DNA from 2 places in the Sporosarcina sp. P37 genome. Region 1 is predicted to be linked to the other one. Evidence: riboswitches for the same ligand, from Rfam matches in the RefSeq annotation. Region 1 holds a riboswitch; the other holds the start of a gene.

Region 1 (7,415 bases):
ATGGCCGGCTGTCCGTCATCTTTCACTGGTAGCCATAATTTCAACACCCGCCATTGCCTGTGCTGCCAGTTTGTCAGCCTCGTGATTTGCTTTCCTGGAAACCAGCTCATATTTCGGCTGGAGTCCAAGGGCGTTCATCTTCGCTTCAACCTTATCCGCCCAATTGTATAAATCCTCTTCAATGACCGGCCACTCTTCGCTTAAATGATGAATCGCAACTCGCGAATCTCCAAGTACCCGGACAGGTAAATGATGGACTCCCAGCATCTCCAACTCTTGCAAGCAAAGATGAAGTGCGGCATATTCTGCTTCATTATTTGATGTCAGTCCCTGAACGAATGCATTTTTCCGGACTCTGTATGACTTTCCGTTTTGGTCATAATAGATGACACAGCCAAGCCCGGCAGTTTTCTGGTCCCAGTCATATCCACCGTCAAAGTAGATCGTGATATTATGCGGATCTGTCTCAATGCCTTTTAAGTAGCCTTTTAATTCCTTCAGCGTCCAGGAACTGTCATACTGATCTACAAATTGCACTTGCTTCGCACGGCCCGTTTTTTCTATGTCTTCAACAATTATTACAGCCTCTTGCGCAGGCATTTCTTCGGACGTAAACACTGTTGCCTTACCTTTTGGTGTTTTATATGTCCATTCAATGATTACTTCCATAGTAATTCCTCCAATATTTAGTTTTTATTAGCAGCGCCTGAATTTTAGTAGGTATTAGGTCATAATTAATTTATTATCTTTTACCTTATCATAACGGATTTATTTATCTGTTTTGCGCTTTTTGTTATATTTCATCTATGTTTAGAGTGCTTTATAAAAAAAATAAAGCGTAACACTGCTGATGAAAGCCTGTAATTTTCGCTTTTGCTTTCTCGTCAAGGTATATGTATAGTATATAACCGTTCATCAGACGAATAAATAAACTATCTTTGAAAGGAGAAACATGAGAAAAATATCAAATGTATTTTACATTACGATTGCATTAATCATCGTCACGGTCGGTTACGGTGTGTTTGCATCGGAAAGTTTTGAGGAAATTACAGTGAATGCGAAGAATTTTGTCGCCTCTTCTTTTGGATGGTACTACCTCCTTTTGCTTTCCGCACTCTTATTATTAAGCATCTTTCTGATTTTTAGTCCGTACGGAAAGATTCGACTTGGTAAAGATACCGACAGACCTGCATTTTCTACAGTTACTTGGATTGCTATGCTGTTTTCAGCAGGAATGGGGATCGGGCTGGTTTTCTACGGAGCAGCTGAACCGCTGTCGCATTTCATTAATCCCGCAACAGAAGATCCAAATACGGATGAAGCATTTAAGGAAGGGCTGCGCGCATCATTTTACCACTGGGGACTTCATGTGTGGGCAATGTATGGAATCATTGCTTTATCACTTGCGTATTTCCAGTTTCGTAAAGATTCACCTGGTTTAATTTCAGCAACATTGAAACCGATCTTTGGCAAGAAAATGGATGGCCCATGGGGGATTCTGGTAGACGTTCTTGCAGTCTTTGCTACCGCTTTCGGTGTGGCAACAACTCTCGGTTTCGGTGCTGTTCAAATTAATGCAGGGCTGAATTATCTGTTTGGGTTTGAAATCGGAACGTTCTCCCAATTTATCATTATTGCTGTTGTTACGGTTCTGTTCATCATATCTGCGTGGTCAGGACTAAGTAAAGGCATCAAGTATTTATCCAACACAAATCTGGTGCTTGCTGTTCTGCTTCTTGCGTTCGTAGTTATTTTAGGACCGACACTGCTGATCATGAATATGTTCACTGAATCTCTTGGGGGCTACGCAGGAAATTTGATCCAAATGAGTCTTCGTACGGCACCGCTCAATGAAGAGCACCAGCAATGGCTGTTCGATTGGACAATTTTCTACTGGGCTTGGTGGATTTCATGGGCGCCATTCGTCAGCATGTTCATCGCACGTGTTTCAAAAGGACGTACGATCCGTGAGTTCATGGTTGGCGTACTTTTAGCTCCAACATTACTTTGTGCATTCTGGTTCTCCGCATTCGGTACGACTGCAGTTGATATGCAGCGCAGCGGAATTGCGGATATCGCAAGTTCTTCGACAGAGCTGGTAGTCTTTGAAATGTTCCATGAGTTGCCGTGGTCATTTATCATTTCCGTTATAGCTATTCTGCTGATCGCATCATTCTTTGTGACTAGTGCGGACTCGGCAACATTTGTGCTGGGGATGCAATCGACATATGGATCGCTGACGCCGCCTGCGAGTGTGAAAATTATTTGGGGTATACTTCAATCATCCATTGCATTGATCTTGTTGTCAGTCGGAGGCCTGTCCGCTTTACAAAATACGATCATTATCGCTGCCCTGCCATTTTCATTCGTCATGCTGCTTATGGTCATATCGCTGATGAAGGCGCTGGGCAGTGAAAAAATAAGACGCAGATAGAGCGAGTACACCCAATTCTTTATGCAAAATATACGAAACCGCTGCTCATCTGACAGCAGCGGTTTTACTTCTGTCAAATAAACGCCAGGATGATTGTTACAGCTGCTTTTTTCAATGCTTACTAAAAGATAGTGGAATTCACCATCATTTCTTTTGTATAATAGAAAGACTGGCCTGTGCACAGTTTATGTATGTTCAGGAAAGCTGAAGTATTCATACACATAGGCAAGTTATGAAGAGAGGATTTGAACGTAACGATGAGCACTAATTTCTGGCGTGATTTACCGTGGCCGTTTTTTATATTAGCACCGATGGAAGATGTAACGGATGTCGTGTTTCGCCATGTTGTAAGTAAAGCGGCACGGCCGGATGTCTTCTTCACCGAGTTTACGAATACAGAAAGCTTTTGCCATCCGGAAGGTATTTTCAGTGTGCGCGGCCGTTTGGCATTCACGGAAGATGAACAGCCGATTGTCGCACATATATGGGGGGATAAGCCTGAGCATTTTCGCGAGATGAGCATAGGGATGGCGGAACTTGGGTTTAAAGGGTTGGATATTAACATGGGCTGTCCTGTGCCGAATGTGGCGACAAAAGGCAAGGGGAGCGGTCTGATCAATCGTCCCGACACGGCAGCCGCCATCATACAGGCAGCGAAGGCAGGGGGATTGCCTGTCAGTGTGAAAACCCGCCTTGGCTACACAGATATTGAAGAGTGGCGCACATGGCTCAGACATGTGCTGGAGCAAGATATCGCCAATCTGTCAATCCATCTGCGCACCCGCAAAGAGATGAGCAACGGGAATGCGCATTGGGAGTTAATTCCTGAAATCAAGAAACTTCGCGATGAAATAGCACCTGATACGCTGCTGACTATTAACGGAGACATTCTCGATCGCCAAATGGGTCTCGAGCTTGTAGAAAAGTATGGCGTAGATGGGGTTATGATTGGCCGCGGAATATTCCACAATCCATTTGCATTTGAAACAGAGAAGAGAGAGCATGATCATAAAGAACTGCTGGATCTTTTGCGTATTCACCTGGATCTTTTTGATAAATATTCGACAGAGCTTGAACCGCGGTTATTTAAACCGCTGCGCCGATTTTTTAAGATTTATATTAAAGGGTTCCGCGGTGCGGCTGAACTCAGAAATGAACTGATGAGCACGAATACGACTGATGAAGTGCGTGCATTGTTAAATAGTGTGGATCTGGACTGACCTTCTTTTTGAAATGACAGCAGTTATTTGTACACTCACAACAAAAGCCTCCTTGTGATTCCGGAATATAACGGGATCACAAGGAGGCTTTTTATTTACTTCATGTAAGATGAGCGTCTTCTTACTTAAATAAACCGAGCTTTTCGATGCGGCGCACGGCTTCTTCCAGACGTTCTTCACTCTCTAATAAACCGACGCGAATATATCCTTCGCCGTGCGCGCCAAACCCGTTTCCAGGAGATACCGCAACATCTGCTTTATCCAGCAATAAATTAGCAAAGGTTTCGCTTGTAAATCCGTCGGGAACTGGAAGCCAGGCGAAAAATGAACCAGTAGGCGCTGTTACATCCCAGCCGATGCGTTCGCACTCTGTGAGCAATACTGTCAGGCGGCTCTGATAAAGCGCCACTAACTCTTCTACGCATTGCTGCGGGCCTGTTAAAGCCTCGATTGCCGCCCGCTGAACCGCAGGGAAGATGCTTGTAAATAAGTGGTCCTGCAACAGATTTAATGCTTCCACTATTTCAGGATTACCGACCGCAAAGCCGACGCGCCAGCCTGCCATATTATACATTTTAGAGAGGGACAGCATTTCAATGCCAACATCCTTTGCTCCTTCAGTTTGTAAAAAACTGATTGGCTTCTTGCCTTCAAAACCAATTCCTCCATACGCAAAATCCTGTAAAACAGCAATTTGATTTTCTTTGGCGAAAGCCACCGTCTTTTCATAAAATTCAGGTGTTGCTGTCACGCCTGTAGGATTACTCGGATAATTCAAGTACATCAGTTTAGCATCTTTTTTCTGCTCGTCAGTTAATTCTTCATAATCAGGAAGAAAATCATTTTCCTTGCGCAGCGGCATCGTTTCAAATCGGATATCCGCTAAACTGACTCCCGATAAATAGTCAGGGTACCCCGGATCGGGCAGGAGTAATAATTCGCCTGCATTCATAATAGCCAGCGGCAGTTCTACGACGCCAATTTTCGTGCCTCCGAGTACCGCAACTTCTGTTTCAGGATCAATTGTGACGTTATATTCCCGCTGATAGTATTCTGCCACCGCTTGTTTCAGCGCAAGTGTTCCTCTAAATGGAGAATAGCCATGTGTGGCCGGATCTTCAACAGCTTCCTGCAGCGCTTTAATAATATGTGTAGGTGTTGGCTGATCAGGGTTTCCGCGTCCCAGATTAATAACGTCTCTGCCTTCAGCCTGTGCCTTTTCTACTTTTTCCAGTAATAACGTAAAGAAATGCGGAGGGAGCTTTTGTAACCGATTGGACAAAGCCATAGTCTATTCCTTCTTTCTCTGATGAGGTATTTGCGTTAAGTATACATAGATCATACTAGACTTTACAATAGAAGGATTGTAATTCAATGCCGGATAATGCAATGAATCGATGGAGAAAAAATAATACTGATAGAAAAAGTCGGATTTTATGAAAATATAGCGTGAATCAGCTTGACAGTTTAATTAATTCAGACTAGTATATATTTTACGCATAGAATTTAATAGAAATCTCTTATCGAGAGCGACTGAGGGAAAAGGCCCGATGAAGTCCAGCAACCCCTTGAATGAAACAAGGAAGGTGCCAAATCCTGCAGAATGGTTTTCCATCTGAGAGATAAGCTGAGAATAGTTCAGTACTTCTTTCATTTAGAAAATGAAAGAAGTTTTTTAATATAAAAGATTAATTTCAGCTGCATGTACTTAGTAACTGCTGGGATACAGAAAGAAGGGAGAACATGATTCAAATACAACATTTGTCTAAGGCGTATCAGACAAAAGATAAAGTGGTAAAAGGTGTAGATGATGTATCACTGGACATCGGGACCGGGGAAATATTTGGCATTGTCGGATATTCCGGAGCGGGAAAAAGTTCTCTCATACGCTGTTTGAATTTGTTGGAAAAGCCTACAAGCGGCACTATTTTAATCGACGATGTAGATTTAACGAAGTTATCGGGAGCACAGCTTCGGCAGGCACGTTTGAAAATAGGGATGATTTTTCAGCACTTTTATTTAATCAGCCAAAAGACGATATTCGAAAACATTGCATTTGCACTGCGGGCGGCAAAAATGCCTTCAGACAAAATAGAGGCACGTGTCATGGAACTGCTTGAAATGGTAGGACTGTCTGACAAGCGCAATGTATATCCTGCGCAGTTGAGCGGGGGACAGAAGCAGCGTGTCGGTATTGCAAGAGCGTTAGCCAATAATCCATCTGTGCTGCTTTGCGATGAAGCGACATCCGCACTGGATCCTAACACAACTATGTCCATTTTGCGTCTGCTGAAAAAGATCAATAAAGAGTTGAACATCACAATAGTTTTAATTACACATGAGATGAATGTGGTAAAAGAGATTTGTGATCGGATGGCGATTATGCAAGCGGGCAAAGTGATTGAAGAAGGTCCGGTGTATGACATTTTTGCTAATCCTGTTCAACCTTTGACGAAGGAGTTTATCAGCAGTGTGGTTTCTTATGATATTCCTGAAAGTGTCACTGCCGGCCTAGCCGGCACATTGATAAAAATCACGTTTAAAGGTGAAGTCGCAATGGAAGGTGTAATTTCCGATACGATGCAGAAGTATAAAGTCAAAGGGAATTTCCTGCACGGGTCGATTGAATATATTCAGGAACGGGCACTCGGGATTTTCTTGATGGAATTACAGGGAGCGCGCGAAGATGTAGAGCAGGCCATTGCATACATACTGGAACAAAATGCTGAAGTGGAGGTGATCCGATAATATGTTCGATGTGTCCCATATCATAGAACTGATGCCGGATATCACAAAAGCTTTCGGCGAAACGTTATATATGATCGGTATTTCACTTTCCATTGCTTTAGTTATCGGTCTGCCGCCTGGGGTTCTGTTATTTACAACGGATAAAGGATTAATTCTGGAGAATCGTGCAATTAACTCTATAGTCGGATTTTTCGTCAATGTCGTCCGTTCTATTCCGTTCATTATTTTGCTTGTAGCACTAATCCCATTAACCAAACTAATCGTAGGGAACACGATTGGCCCAACTGCAGCAAGTGTATCTCTTTCTGTGGCAGCCATTCCTTTCTTCGCAAGAATTGTTGAAACATCGATGCGTGAAATAGACAAAGGTGTTATAGAAGCTGCTATATCAACAGGGGCTTCGCCGTGGATGATTATCTGGAATGTATTGCTGCCTGAATCAAAGTCAAGTATTATCCAAGGACTTACATTGACTTTGATCAACCTGGTTGCCTATTCGGCAATGGCCGGATTTGTTGGCGGCGGAGGAATAGGTGACTTGGCGATTCGCTTTGGCTATTACCGATATGATGACAGTATTATGCTGGTTACTGTCGCTATTTTAATCGTTCTTGTACAGCTGATACAATTTAGCGGAGACCGTTTTTCAAAAATGATAGATAAAAGATAATAGGGGAGAGATGGATGATGAAGAAACTGGTACTTGCTTTCATACTAACTTTGGCAGCAGCCGCTTTAGCTGCCTGCGGAGGAGAAAAGACTGCTGAAAAATCGGATGATGATAAAAACCTTCGTTTTGGTGCAACAGCAGGCCCTTACAGCGACATGCTGAAAAAAGCAATTCAGCCTGGACTTGAAGAAAAGGGGTATACTGTGACCATCACAGAATTCAGTGATTATATTCAGCCGAATATTGCATTGGACAATGGGGATATAGATGCAAACCTGTTTCAAAACATTACGTACTTAACGAATTTTGAGAAGGAAAATAATATGGAACTCTCGGAGCTGAT
Region 2 (7,415 bases), 690 kb from region 1:
CCATGCTGTTTTCCGCCGGTATGGGAATTGGACTTGTGTTCTACGGAGCAGCAGAACCGCTCTCGCATTATGCTGTAGATCCAGCGACGACGGCTCCAGAGACTAAAGCTGCTTATAAAGAAGCCATGCGCGAAACGTTTTTCCACTGGGGATTCCATGCGTGGGCTATTTACGGCATGACGGCTTTGGTTCTTGCATACTTCCAGTTCCGTAAAGGGCAGCCCGGTCTTATTTCTGCTACACTCCGTCCGATTTTCGGCGATCGTGTAGACGGAAAACTGGGCACAGTGATAGACATATTTTCAATTTTTGCTACCGTTTTCGGTGTAGCAACATCGCTTGGATTTGGAGCTGTTCAGATTAACGCCGGATTGAACTATTTATTTGGTGTCCCGATCGGCTTCTGGTCACAGTTTGTCATTATTGCGATTGTAACAGTACTGTTTTTGATTTCCGCATGGAGCGGACTTGGTAAAGGAATCAAAATTTTATCCAATACGAATATGGTTCTGGCGCTGGCACTGTTAATTTTCGTCATTGCGCTGGGCCCCACACTATTGATATTCAATATGTTTACTGATTCTATTGGAGGTTACTTGGAACATCTGATCCGTATGAGCTTCCGTACTGCGCCATTGACGCCGGAAAACCGTTCATGGCTGAATGACTGGACGTTATTCTATTGGTCTTGGTGGATCGCCTGGGCGCCATTTGTCGGTATGTTCATTGCCCGCGTATCAAAAGGCCGGACCATTCGGGAGTTCATGATCGGGGTGCTGGTTGTGCCTACCGTATTGAGCGCAATTTGGTTCTCCGCGTTTGGAACGACGGCGATTGAAACACAGAAGGCCGGTATTATCGATCTGGCTTCCAGCGCAGCCGAGCTGACGATTTTTGAAATGTTCAGCGGTTTGCCCTGGTCATTTGTCATTTCAGTAATTGCGGTTTTGCTGATCATTTCGTTTTTCATCACATCAGCAGACTCCGCCACGTTTGTACTTGGCATGCAGTCGTCTCACGGCTCATTGACGCCGCCAAATAATTTGAAGATTATCTGGGGAGTCATTCAATCTTCCATCGCGATCATTTTATTGTACGTAGGCGGATTGAATGCACTGCAAAACGTCATTATTATCGCTGCCTTGCCATTCTCAATCATACTTATTATGATGGTCACCTCACTGCTAAAATCGTTGAAAGAAGAGCGAAAACGAATACACAGACCGTAAAAAAAGGAGCATCCCCGCTTATGCGAGGGTGCTCCTTTTCTATGTTAGTTTACTGCCTTTTCAATGGCTTGTTTCAAATCTGCAATGATATCGTCAGGCGATTCCAATCCGACAGATAAGCGGATTAATTCTTCGCTGACTCCGGAATTTTTCAAGTCTTCTGCAGACAGCTGCTGATGGGTAGTAGAAGCAGGATGAATGATTAACGATTTTGCATCCCCTACGTTCGCGACATGAGACCAGATTTCCACGTTATCGATGACTTGTCTTCCTGCATCGCGGCCGCCTTTGATGCCAAAAATGATGATCGAACCGTAGCCATTCTTCAAGTGCTTATTCGCCAGTTCTGCTGTCGGATGGTCTTCAAGCCCTGTATATGTCACCCATTCTACTGCCGGATGATCTTTCAGGAACGCAGCAACCTTTTGCGCATTTTCATTGTGGCGCGGCACACGCAAGTGAAGCGTCTCCAGTCCTTGCAGCAAGTTAAATGCACTGTCAGGCGCGAGACATGGGCCGAAGTCTCTCAGCAATTGCACACGCAGCTTTGTCGCGAATGCAGCTGCCGCAGTATCGATTCCGTAGCGCAGGCCATGATAGGATTCATCTGGCTCCGTGAAGCCTGGGAACTTCCCTTGCGTCCAGTCAAATTTCCCTGCATCGACCGCCACGCCGCCGATTGTTGTACCATGTCCGCCAATCCATTTCGTTGCCGAGTGGATGACTACGTCCGCCCCGTACTCTATTGGATTGGATCCATAAGGAGAGGGGAACGTATTATCCACAAGCAATGGAATTCCGTGCTCATGCGCGATGTTCGCAACCGCTTCTACATCGAGGACCTGCAGGCTCGGGTTACCGATCGTTTCTGCGAACAACGCTTTCGTTTTATCTGTAATGGCTGCTTCAAAATTCTTCGGATCCGATGAATCTACAAACTTCACTGTAATACCATAACGCGGTAATGTGACAACGAATAAATTGTATGTACCTCCGTACAGATTGCTTGCTGCAACGATTTCATCGCCTGCTCCTGCAATATTCATAATGGAAAAAGCAATCGCCGCCATTCCCGAAGACAGCGCCACTGCTGCCGTTCCGCCTTCAAGCTGTGCCACACGCTCTTCAAATACCGCCACTGTCGGATTAGTGATACGCGTATAAATATTGCCCGCCTCTTTCAGAGCAAATAAATTCTGTGCATGTTCCGTGTCTTTGAATACATAAGAGGTCGTACGATGAATCGGCAAAGCACGTGAGCCTGTGTCAGGATCCGGCTTCTGTCCTCCATGTAATAATATCGTTTCCGGCTGTAAATTCGTCATAACCATTCCCCTTTTTCATGTATTGATGGAACACCGAAAAGCGTAAGAGGGCGTTTAGCTGCGGCAGGCGTTGGAGGTCTGAACTCAAAGGAGCGCTCTTCTCCTTTGCAGTCAGTCCGAAACGCCCCGAGCAGCTGCCCTCTGAAGCTGGACACTGAAAAGCGTAAGAGGGCATCCAGCTGCGGCAGGCGTTGGAAGGCGCGCGCAGCACTCCCGGGTATACAAAAAGCCCTTCTTCCGTAATAAGAAGAGGGCTATGCTTTCGCTCATTTCTCCTTATCTTCCAAACTGCTGGGAGTTTGTAGGAAGTAGCACCTTTGCTTTCGCCGGTTGCCGGGCATCATAGGGCCTAATCCCTCCGCCGCTCTTGATAAGAGTACGTCTATTCGTTTTCCATCTTGAAAAATAGTATAAAGCTATTCGGATGCTATTGCAAGGAACTATTGATGGAATGTTTAGAAAGTAGCGTTATTTTCTTTAGACCAGTGACAAGGCGAGTTATGCTGTTCTTTGTTTCCTGGGGAAGTGTTCTGCCGGGGGTAGTTTGTTTTTGCACTGGTTTGGGTCGTTGCTCGACTGTTTGTTGGGGTTTGCAGTTAGTGAGTGTCCACTTTTTGGACCCGCGCAGGCACGTGGGGGATTGCCTTTCGTCATGAGCCAGCTGGCGATAGAACGCGCCAGTTGTCTCATGACTTCGGCCGACCCCGCAGTTGTGCCTGCGCTGCTGAGTGGAAGCAAGCCAGGTTGTTGTTTAAAAGAGAAGAAATGCATTGACTCGTTGCCGACTGGTGTTTGCTTTGGCAAATGAAGTGTCATATTCTGCTTCCCCTAACTGAACGAAGGCGCCTTACAAGCGGTAGGCGAAGTGATGAGACAGCCAGGCGGTCTTCCTGTCTGGCTCATTGCGTAGCCATCCGCCAGCGCCGCAGTGAGTTCAATGCCGTTCTGTCTCTAGTTTTGTGGTCGTAGCTCGATCGGTTGTCGGGGATTGAAGTCAGCAAGTGTCTGCTCTTAGGACCCGCGCAGGCACGTGGGGGATTGCCTTACGTCATGAGCCAGCTGGCGAAGTGCGTGCCAGTTGTCTCCTGACTTCGGCCGACCCCGCAGTTGTACCTGCGCTGCTGTGTGGGAGCAAGCCAGGTTACTTTTTTATAAGAGAAGAAGTGCAGTGACTGGTTGCCGACTGGCGTATGCTTTGGCAAAAGACGTGTCATATTCTGCTTCCCCCTCACTGAACGGTGGCGCTTTACAAGCGGTAGGCGTAGCGATGAGCCAGACAGGCGATCTTCCTGTCTGGCTCATTGCGTAGCCATCCGCCAGCGCTGCAGTGAGTTCAATGCCGTTCTGTCTCTGGTTTTGTGGTCGTAGCTCGATCGGTTGTCGGGGATTGAAGTCAGCAAGTGTCTGCTCTTAGGACCCGCGCAGGCACGTGGGGGATTGCCTTTCGTCATGAGCCAGCTGGCGATAGTGCGTGCCAGTTGTCTCATGACTTCGGCCGACCCTGCAGTTGTGCCTGCGCTGCTGAGTGGAGGCAAACCGAGTACTCTTTTAAAAGAGAAGAAGTGCAGTGACTACTAGACGACTAGCGTATGCTTTGGCAAATGACGTGTCATGTTTTGCTTCCCCCTAACTAAACGAAGGCGCCTTACAAGCGGTCGGCGAAGTGATGAGACAGCCAGGCGATCTTCCTGTCTGGCTCATTGCGTAGCCATCCGCAAGCGCCGCAGTGGGTACAATGCCGTTCTGTCTCTGTTTTGGGATCGTAGCTCGACTCGTTGTCGTGGATTGAAGTTAGTAAGTGTCCGCTCTTAGGACCCGCGCAGGCACGTGGGGGATTGCCTTTCGTCATGAGCCAGCTGGCAAAAAGCGCGCCAACTGGCTCATGACTTCGGCCGACCCCGCAGTTGTGCCTGCACTGCTTAGTGGAAGCAAACTAAGTACTCTTTTAAAAGAGAAGAAGTTCAGCGACTACTAGATGACTGATGTACGCTTTGGCAAAAGACGTGGCATTTTTCGCTTTCTCCTAACTAAACGTAGGCGCCTTACAAGCGGTAGGCGTAGCGATGAGACTGACAGGCGCACTTCCTGTCTGGCTCATTGCGGAAGCCATCCGCAAGCGCCGCAGTGACTTCAATGACGTTCCCCTTCTTCTGCTACAAAGATGGCAACTGGTGTAACCCAGTTATGATGCACAAAAACCAAAACCGCCTGCACAGCATTTGCCCATCACCTTTCCAAAACCAGAAGCCAAAGTGATTCCCCCTAACTAAACGGAGGCGCCTTACAAGCGGTCGGCGAAGTGATGAGACTGACAGGATGCCCTTCCCTGTCTGGCTCATTGCGTAGCCATCCGCCAGCGCCGCAGTGACTTCAATGACGTCTTGCTTCTCTTATAACAATGACGGCAACTGCTGTAATCCAGTTATTACGCACAAAAAGAAAAGCACCGGAGCAGGGGTGTTGTCCCATGCTCCGGCGCTCGCACTTTCATTATAAGCCCTACTAAAAGATATCCCACCAAATCTTCACAGCAGAAATAACAATCAACACTGCGAGGATGCTTTGCAGTACTTTCGTGTTAACTTTGCGGCTCGCTTTCACACCGATTGGAGCAGCGATGACACTGGCGGCGATCATCACTAGCGCGGGACCATACGGCACCTGCCCCGTGAACAGCTTCCCGCTGGCAGACCCGACTGATGACAGCAGCGTAATGGCCAGTGACGTGGCAATTGTGACGCGCGTCGGGATCTTTAAGATCACCAGCATGACCGGCACCATAATGAAAGCCCCGCCAGCCCCGACAATTCCTGCCGCGAGACCAACAATGAACGCCGCACCGGAAGCGACCAAACGATTAAATATAATATCTTCAATCGGTATATCATCAAGCCCCTTTTTCGGAACAAACATCATGATTGCCGCCATTACCGCGAGAACACCGTAGACGATATTCACGGCAGCTTCCGATAACAGACTGGAACCTAATCCTCCGAGCGCACTGCCGGCCAGGACGCTGATTCCCATATACAGAACGAGCGGTTTCAAAATCAGATTGCTTTTCCGGTATGCCCAGACGCCCGAAAGCGAAGCGAAGAATACTTCCACTGCAGTGATCCCCGATACCTCGTGCGGTGTAAATGCGGTGAATCCCAACAGCGCCGGGATAAACAGCAGCATGGGGTACTTGACTATTGCGCCGCCGATTCCCATCATGCCTGAAAGAAACGAGCCGACGAATCCGATGAGGAAGATGGTGATAATAAATGAAATAGTCATGATGTCCTCCCTTCTCCCTTATGAAAGAGGGAGGTAATCATTCCCTCTGTTTTAAGTTTACCCTTTTTGAATCCAGAACTTAAAGATATCAGACTCTTGCTGCTGATCCTTTATTTCGTGATTGCCTGCCGCAGCCCACGCTGTCAGATCGGCCACCGAACCTTTGTCAGTTGTATGAATTTCCAGGATATCTCCCGTCTGCAGATCTTTCATTGCTTTCCTCGCACGTACGATTGGCATTGGGCATGCCAGGCCTTTAGCGTCTAAAAATTTTGTTGAATTCATATCTATCTTCTCCTTTTATTTGTGTTTTTATAGTGCAGTCTGTCTCAGAAGAAAGTATCATCGTTATACTAATCAGCGGATTATCGTACTGCACAGCGGTTCGGACCGATTTCCATTTCACGCTGCGTCTCTTCATCCGGCTGAATCTTACCCATATTCGTCTGGCGGATTTCCTGATAAGCATTTGGCTGCGGAGGCAAGTCGCCTGTCACGAGTTCTCTGAACTGCTCTTCGTCTTCAATATTCAACCCGTGGTTACGCTCATATAATACACCGAGCTTCTCAGCAACACTGCCGTCCTCATTCAACTCTTCGATAATCATGAAGTGAGCGGGCAGCACCGTCAGATCTTCTGACAACTTTTGATAGCGGCTATACAAAGATTCGCGCAGATCTCCCACCCAGTCGTCTGCCAATCCAGCCAAATCAGGACGGCCTATAGAATCGATGAACAGGATATCTCCCGTCATCAAATAGCTGTCATCTACAATGAATGAAGTCGAACCGATTGTGTGTCCGGGAGAATAAAGCGCTTGGATATCGATGTTCGTTTCGCCGATCTGAATCGATGTGCCGCCTTCTAATGCAGCATATTCAAATGTCACTTCTTCTGCGTCTTTTGGCGGCAGCCAATACACAGCGCCCGCAGCTTGTGCTATATGACGGCCGCCGGAAATATGATCCGCGTGCAGATGTGTATCCAGTACATGGGTTATTTTAACGCCTTTTTGTTCGGCAAAGTCTATGAAAACGTCTGTCATGCGTGTTGCATCAATAATGGCTGCTTCTCCGCCGGAAATGACCATGTAAGACAGACACCCTTTACCGAGACGGACAAATTGATAGAGCTCGCCGCCTGATTTCAAATCAGCAATCTTCACCGGCTCTAAGTACTCGCTCCAAGCTTTCATCCCGCCTTCCAAATACCCCGCGTTGTATCCTTCTTCCTGAAGAATTTCTGCTACCATGACGGACGAACCTTCTTTTGCACAGACAACTAAAATCTCTTCATCTTTTGGCAGCTGGTCCGCAATCTCTTCGATACCGTCCAGTAATTCAAAATAGGGCACGTTCAAGTGGCGCACTTGTTCTCCTTCAATCTTCCAATCCTCGAATGCATCTGTATTCCGGACATCCAGAATGAATAGCGGCTCCTTCGCAATCACTTTATTCGCAACTTCACTCGATTGAATGGTTCTCATTTATCCATACCCCCCGTTGTATTTTCTGTTTCACCTTTCCATTCAGACATGCCGGGAATCACATTCGTGACACATTCGTATCCGGCAGCGGCTAA

What was found. Region 1 has a riboswitch for S-adenosylmethionine ahead of SporoP37_RS07110 (methionine ABC transporter ATP-binding protein). Riboswitches for the same ligand answer to the same signal wherever they lie in the genome.
Region 2: another riboswitch for S-adenosylmethionine. It lies ahead of SporoP37_RS10655 (O-acetylhomoserine aminocarboxypropyltransferase/cysteine synthase family protein); the one in region 1 lies ahead of SporoP37_RS07110 (methionine ABC transporter ATP-binding protein).

The regions. Positions count from the first base shown of each region.
Region 1 covers NZ_CP015349.1:1,365,354-1,372,768, reverse strand. The annotation lists gene SporoP37_RS17580 (hypothetical protein) at 1-44, opposite strand, end outside; gene SporoP37_RS07130 (reverse transcriptase-like protein) at 16-669, opposite strand; gene SporoP37_RS07125 (glycine betaine uptake BCCT transporter) at 953-2,434, shown strand; gene SporoP37_RS07120 (tRNA dihydrouridine synthase) at 2,692-3,654, shown strand; gene SporoP37_RS07115 (pyridoxal phosphate-dependent aminotransferase) at 3,776-4,942, opposite strand; SAM riboswitch class I at 5,172-5,283, shown strand; gene SporoP37_RS07110 (methionine ABC transporter ATP-binding protein) at 5,398-6,402, shown strand; gene SporoP37_RS07105 (methionine ABC transporter permease) at 6,404-7,072, shown strand; gene SporoP37_RS07100 (MetQ/NlpA family ABC transporter substrate-binding protein) at 7,090-7,415, shown strand, end outside.
Region 2 covers NZ_CP015349.1:2,059,799-2,067,213, reverse strand. The annotation lists gene SporoP37_RS10660 (glycine betaine uptake BCCT transporter) at 1-1,229, shown strand, start outside; gene SporoP37_RS10655 (O-acetylhomoserine aminocarboxypropyltransferase/cysteine synthase family protein) at 1,274-2,554, opposite strand; SAM riboswitch class I at 2,828-2,931, opposite strand; gene SporoP37_RS16950 (hypothetical protein) at 3,598-3,768, opposite strand; gene SporoP37_RS10645 (sulfite exporter TauE/SafE family protein) at 5,057-5,833, opposite strand; gene SporoP37_RS10640 (sulfurtransferase TusA family protein) at 5,891-6,118, opposite strand; gene SporoP37_RS10635 (MBL fold metallo-hydrolase) at 6,199-7,320, opposite strand; gene SporoP37_RS10630 (sulfurtransferase TusA family protein) at 7,317-7,415, opposite strand, start outside.